DNA from 3 places in the Alteromonas sp. MmMcT2-5 genome. Region 3 is predicted to be linked to each of the others. Evidence: predicted binding sites of a transcription regulator. Region 3 holds the regulator's gene; each other region holds the start of a gene.
What was found. The regulator ArgR, encoded in region 3, controls arginine synthesis, uptake and breakdown. The targets are predictions, from matches to a motif close to ANTGAATANNTATTCANT.
Positions count from the first base shown of each region.

Region 1: MHN09_RS01010 (OadG family transporter subunit) is a predicted target of ArgR. The motif match lies at 1,222-1,239, and genes of this name have one in related genera.
Region 2: MHN09_RS05715 (aspartate aminotransferase family protein) is a predicted target of ArgR. The motif match lies at 952-969, and genes of this name have one in related genera.

Region 1 is NZ_JAKRFB010000001.1:218,421-220,696, forward strand. Features, by position in the region: tRNA gene MHN09_RS00995 (tRNA-Arg) at 31-107, shown strand; tRNA gene MHN09_RS01000 (tRNA-Arg) at 161-237, shown strand; partial or broken gene MHN09_RS01005 (acyl-CoA thioesterase) at 378-811, shown strand; gene MHN09_RS01010 (OadG family transporter subunit) at 1,355-1,642, shown strand; gene oadA (sodium-extruding oxaloacetate decarboxylase subunit alpha) at 1,662-2,276, shown strand, end outside.
Region 2 is NZ_JAKRFB010000007.1:68,903-71,178, reverse strand. Features, by position in the region: gene MHN09_RS05720 (HDOD domain-containing protein) at 1-724, shown strand, start outside; gene MHN09_RS05715 (aspartate aminotransferase family protein) at 1,187-2,276, shown strand, end outside.
Region 3 is NZ_JAKRFB010000015.1:38,673-40,948, reverse strand. Features, by position in the region: gene mdh (malate dehydrogenase) at 1-817, opposite strand, end outside; gene argR (transcriptional regulator ArgR) at 1,055-1,519, shown strand; gene MHN09_RS08650 (type 1 glutamine amidotransferase domain-containing protein) at 1,585-2,268, opposite strand.

The DNA.
Region 1 (2,276 bases), on a different contig from region 3:
TTGGCAGTGACGGCCAACAACAAGTTTTGCGCGTGTGTAGCTCAGCTGGATAGAGTACCTGGCTACGAACCAGGCGGTCGGAGGTTCGAATCCTTCCACACGCGCCACTTATTTTAAAGCGTCACCTTTTGAGGTAGAATTCAAAAGTACACAAGTTTACGCGTGTGTAGCTCAGCTGGATAGAGTACCTGGCTACGAACCAGGCGGTCGGAGGTTCGAATCCTTCCACACGCGCCATATTGAAAAACCCACCTTTTTAGGTGGGTTTTTCATTTCTACTCCTTTTATTTTTGTTCTCTCCACTTTCGTCTAAGCGCGCTGTTTAAAATTTAAGCTAAACTTAATGTGTTTAACAGCAGTAAAGCGCGAGGTACGCTATGGCACATCCATCTACTACTTTTCGATTTTTAGCAGAACCTACCGACGTCAACTTTGGCGGTAACGTTCACGGTGGCATGCTCTCTATAACAGCTTAATGAAATGGATTGACCAAGCAGCCTATGCCTGTGCCGCGCAGTGGTCGAAATGCTATTGCGTTACAGTTTCATCGAACGGTATTCGCTTTATAAAGCCAATAAAGGTAGGTCAACTCGTAGAAATAACCGCATCGTTGGTACACACTGGTGCGTCAAGTATGCATATCTATGTTGTGGTTAAATCGGGCGACGCCACGGAAAACACTACGTCGGTCGCAAATCGCTGTTTTATAACTTTTATGGCGGTGGACTGTGAGGGAAACCCAGTAAATGTGCCTGCTTACGTACCCGAGGATGAACGACATATGCAGTTAGATTTATACCAGTCCGCATAGATAATCACTCACTCAGCGAGAGTTAAAATGTTCGTAATCGCGGCGTGTTACCGTAGGTATAGTGGTTCTACATCAAGGTGACACAACAAAGAGTACGGACATTTTAAACTCGCCCTTTGGGAAGGTCTGGCAAGCTTCCTAGCTGCATTCTGGGAATTTGAAAGGGAACAGCCATTCCTGCATTCCCACGCTTTGCTAGGAAACTTGCCAGCGCCTTCTGAGTGGGCGATTATCTATGCGGATTGGTATTGTTGGCGATGCATGCGAAAGATTTCGCTAAACAGCTAGACAGTGACTTTACGGAAAATATAGGCTTGCATTAAGGCGTGAGTATAAATGAACGTAAACGTAGATTGCTGGCATCGGCAACGCTTATGCTAATTCCTAAAATATACTTTTGTTGCAAATTTATTAAAGAATAATGCATTAAGTTTCATTTTTGGCGGGTTTTATTCATTTTAAAGTGGTTTTTTATGCTGCTTTGTTGTGTTTTGAAAAACCACGTGATACTTATTCAGGTACAAAATAACAACAGGATTGAATATGAATTCGGGATCCGTCGCTAGCCTGCTCTTTGAAGCGGGTTCTCTTATGCTTATAGGAATGGTATTTGTTTTCTCATTCTTAGGGCTTCTTATTGTGGGTATTCATCTCATTGCCCGATTTTGTGAAGCTTTTCCCGGTGAAACAGCAGAGCCTTCAGCTCATTTAAAAGGGCCTTCAGCTAATTTGAGTCGAAACAATCAAGCGGTACAACCAGGAATAGACGGAAACGTTATCGCAGCTATTTCTGCCGCAATTCATACCCATCGCCAAAATTCTAAAAAATAAAGCCTAATCAGGAGTTACCATGTCTAAGCCTCTGGCCCTTACCGAGCTGGTTCTGCGTGATGCCCACCAATCCCTTCTTGCTACGCGCATGCGTATTGAAGATATGCTTCCCATAGCGGAAAAACTAGATAAAGCTGGCTTTTGGTCAGTTGAATCTTGGGGTGGTGCTACATTTGATGCCTGTATTCGTTATTTAGGGGAAGACCCTTGGGAGCGCATCAGAAAGCTAAAAGCAGCCATGCCTAACACGAAACAGCAAATGCTGTTGCGTGGTCAAAACCTATTGGGTTACCGCCATTATGCTGACGATGTTGTCACTCGCTTTGTAGAGCGTGCTCACGAAAGTGGCGTAGATGTATTTAGAATTTTTGATGCCATGAATGACATTAGAAATTTGAAAACCGCAATAAAAGCGACCATAGACAGTGGCGCTCACGCGCAAGGGACAATTTCTTATACGGTAAGCCCTGTGCACAATCTTAAGCTTTGGCTCGAAATGGCGAAACAGCTTGAAGACCTAGGGGTTCATTCTATCTGCGTAAAAGATATGGCTGGGCTTTTAAAACCGTACGAGTGCGAGGCATTGATTACCGGATTAAAAGAAACGGTTGATGTACCTATTGCCATGCAGTGC
Region 2 (2,276 bases), on a different contig from region 3:
ATTTAGACGCAAAGACTCCCGTGGGCGTATCATTGTGGTAGAGACACTGCGCACAGCATTGAGCTTTTTGGGTATTGAAAACCTACGCACATTGATACCGTCGCTCATTTTAAAGCGCGCTATGCCTCAGATTACCGACCCTTACCCGCTAATTAAACAAAAGCTTACGCCTTATACGACTGGCGTTGCCATAACGGCGAAACGCCTTGCAGCACTTACGGATTTAAACAAAAACCAGGCTTATACCCTTGCGATGCTTAGTAATTTGGGGCGTTGTGTCGTAACAAGACTTTACTTCAAACTGTTCGATAAAATTCAGCTACACCTGTTGCAAGAATGCCAGAAAGACAAAGAGCAAAAGCGACATGAAGCGCTACTCAAAGTGGCTCCTTCAGCCAACCACCTTATTGCTCTACAGCAAGAATTCGCAGATGCAGTCAGCGCGGATATTCTGGAGTGGATGCATTTAATGCGCTTGCCTATTGCAGAACCTATGCGAGCGTGTGCCGATAAAGTACCCGCACAGCCTAAAACACTCAGTAAGGTACTTCATCAAGCCCGAACCTACACACAAATTCGGATGTTACATCAGTTAAAGCTTGTTGAAATGAAAGAAGTAAAGCCGCTTTTCATGGAGCAACGCTACCCTGCAGGTGCACTCGAAAAACTCAAAACCATTGATATTTTCACCCTTCCTTTGGTGAAAAACGAAGAGAATCATTAATTTTTTAGTGGATATTCATGCACTCGTTATGCACCTTTTTCATTTCATGTGCATGATGCCCCAAATTATTGACGGTTGCTCAATGCCTTGCCCGTTTTTAGCGACATTAAACAGGTAAGGCTTCCAGTCCTATCCCCCCTTTTTTATTGCCTCACAGTGCATTAAAACCCGTATGCAGCCCTTTTCTCAGCGCAAAAATTGATTATTACTAATTGATATAGCCCAGTAGTTAATAGTTATTCACTTTTCCTGCAAATTAAGCCACAGTCCTTATAAATAAAGGGCTGCAGCCCTTTGCATAGAAGACAAATGTTAAAAAAAATGGCATACTGTTGAACAAATCCGATTAGTTTTTACGCGCCCAATTAACGCTTATCGACCAAAGTAGTACTAAAATGTGCTCATAGATTCGATAGGCCAAATCACACAGTGTGATTGGCGCCCAACGCAGAGGTAACAAAGATGAACGTAACTCGCGCTACATTTGATGATGTAATGGTTCCTAACTATAACCCAGCAGGTATGGTACCTGTTCGAGGTGAAGGTTCACGCGTATGGGATCAAGATGGAGCTGAGTACATCGACTTTGCAGGCGGTATTGCAGTTAACGTTTTAGGTCACTGTCACCCAGAGCTTGTGAAAGCTCTTAATGAACAAGGCAGCAAGCTTTGGCACTTAAGCAACGTTTTCACTAACGAGCCAGCCCTTCGTTTAGCTAAAAAGCTAAATGACGCAACGTTTTCAGATAGAGTTTACTTCGCAAACTCAGGCGCAGAAGCGAACGAAGCAGCATTGAAGCTAGCTCGTCGCTGGGCGCTGGACAAGCACGGTGAAGACAAAAACCAAATCATCGCTTTCAACAAAGGTTTCCACGGCCGTACCTTCTTTACCGTAACAGTAGGTGGTCAAGCTGCTTACTCTGACGGTTTTGGTCCTAAGCCAGGCGCTGTTGACCACTGTGACTACAACGATTTAGCTGCCTTTGAAGCGCTAATTTCTGACAAAACCTGCGCGGTAATGATGGAACCGCTTCAGGGTGAAGGCGGTATTATTCCACCTGATGTAGATTTCGTAAAAGGTGTTCGCGAGCTTTGTGACAAGCACAACGCATTACTTATTTTTGACGAAGTTCAGTCGGGTGTTGGTCGTACTGGTCACCTTTATGCCTATATGGGTCTTGGCGTAACACCTGATATCCTAACAACCGCAAAATCTCTTGGTGGCGGCTTTCCAATTGGTGCCATGCTTACCACAGCAGACATCGCTGCACACCTTAAGCCAGGTACCCACGGTAGTACTTACGGTGGTAACCCACTAGCCTGTGCTGTTGCGGAAAAAGCGTTAGATATCGTGAACCAGCCAGAAGTGCTTGAAGGTGTACTTAAGAAAGAAGCCCTATTCCGTGAACTACTAGGTGCTATCAATGAAAAGTACAACGTATTTGAAGAAGTACGTGGTCAAGGCATGCTGTTAGGTTGTGCGTTAAATGAGAAATACCAAGGCCGTGCACGTGACTTCATGATGGCTGCAACGAAAGAGAACCTTATGTGTC
Region 3 (2,276 bases):
TTGCGCCTAGGCGAACTGGGTGTGCAAAGAATGCTGCGTCGTCGCTGTCGTCAGTTTGTACATAAGTGTACTCAACAACGTTCTCACCTTGCATTGCTGCAACTAGTGATAGACAGAAGCGTGCCGCTGCTTGACCCATTGATAGGGTTGCAGAGCCACCGCCCGCTTTAGCTTCAACAACTTCAGTACCCGCGTTTTGGATACGAGTAGTTAGGCTAGCAACTTCTTCGTCTGTGAACTCTACGCCTTCAACTTGTGAAAGTAGAGGAAGGATAGTTGTACCAGAGTGACCACCGATTACCGGTACGTGCACAGAAGATACGTCTACACCTTTAAGTTCAGCAACAAACGTTTCAGCACGGATAACGTCTAGTGTCGTTACACCAAAAAGCTTGTTCTTGTCATAAACGCCTTTTGCTTTAAGCGTTTCAGCTGCAATAGCAACAGTAGTGTTAACTGGGTTAGTGATGATACCAACACACGCGTTCGGGCAGTTATCAGCTACACCTTCAATTAGGTTTTTAACAATGCCGGCGTTGATGTTGAATAGATCAGAACGATCCATACCTGGCTTACGAGGCATACCCGCTGGAATTAGAACAACGTCTGCTCCAGTTAGTGCATCAGCTAGGTCATCTTTACCGTGACCGGTTACTTTTACCGCAGTGGGGATGTGGCTCAAATCAACGGCAACACCAGGAACAACTGGCGCTACGTCGTAAAGCGCTAAATCTGAACCTGCTGGCAATTGTGTTTTCAACAACAAAGACAGCGCCTGACCAATACCACCGGCAGCACCTAACACGGCTACTTTCATACCATTTCTCCTATGGGATTACTTCACGTATTTAAACGGAACGTCACACTAATGCAACGCGGGGGAAAACTCAATCACCGGATCGTCTTATTAACGTTATTTATGGCGATTTTATCTCGATATTCATTATCATGAATGATTATGCAAAGAAATTGCGCAAAGTCTACCTGTACGGCACAATATACGCATACTAAATATAATTCCTAACGATAACCCTCAAAAAAGAAAAGAGCGCTAATGGCAAACGCAAAACAAGAGCTACTCATCAAAGCTTTTAAAGAAATTCTTAAAGCAGAAAGTTACGGTTCACAGGGCGAAATTGTTGATGCATTAAAAGCACAAGGCTTCGACAACATCAGCCAATCTAAAATCTCTAGAATGCTAAGCAAATTCGGGGCGGTACGCACGCGAAATGCCCGAGGTGACATGGTGTATTGCTTGCCTCCAGAGCTAGGTATGCCTACGGCTAAAAGCCCTCTTAAACAGCTGGTACTGGATATCGTTCACAACAACGTAATGGTAATCATTAGAACCAGCCCTGGTGCTGCACAGCTTATTGCGCGCTTGCTTGACTCATTAAGTAAGAAAGACGGGGTTTTGGGCACCATTGCAGGTGACGACACTATTTTCATCGCGCCAGCGGATGTGTCTAGAATTGAAGAACTAAGACAACGTGTTGAAGACCTGTTTGAGAACGTTTAGGTAGCCACACTTTTAAAACGGTGCCCTCTCATTGAGGGCACTATATATTCTGCTGTTCGCTGACGCTAACTCAATAGCTTAATCAGCGCATCGGCTGCTGGTCGTGATGACGGCGGATTCTGTCCCGTCACCAGTAACCCGTCGGTACACACTTTTACAGCAAAATTGTCGGCGCTCTCATACTTACCGCCTTTTTTAACCAGTTCATCTTCAACCAGATAAGGCACTACGTCAGTAAGCTCCACCGCTGCTTCCTCGCTGTTCGAGAAACCGGTAACCGACTTCCCTTCGACCAAATATTTACCGTCAGGCGTTTTAACGTCTTTAAGTGCAATTGACGCGTGGCATACTGCCCCAACGGGTTTATTAGCTGCGATAAAGTCTTCGATTAGTTTTATCGAGTGCACATTGTCAGAAAGGTCCCACAACGGGCCGTGTCCCCCCGGATAGAACACCGCGTCAAACTCATCAGCACGCACGTCTTCGAGCGGAATCGTCGACGCTATAGCGTTACGTGCCAGATCATCTTTCGTATATCGCATAGCGTCATCGGTCATTGCATCGTCAACCAGACTATTAGGGTCGATAGGTACTTGCCCTCCCATGGGTGACGCCAACGTTATCGTATATCCTTGGTCTTTAAATGCGTAGTACGGCGCAGCAAACTCTTCCAACCACATGCCTGTCTTTTTGCCAGTATCACCCATAATTTCGTGAGATGTCATTACCATTAGCATATGTTTTGACATAAGCCCTC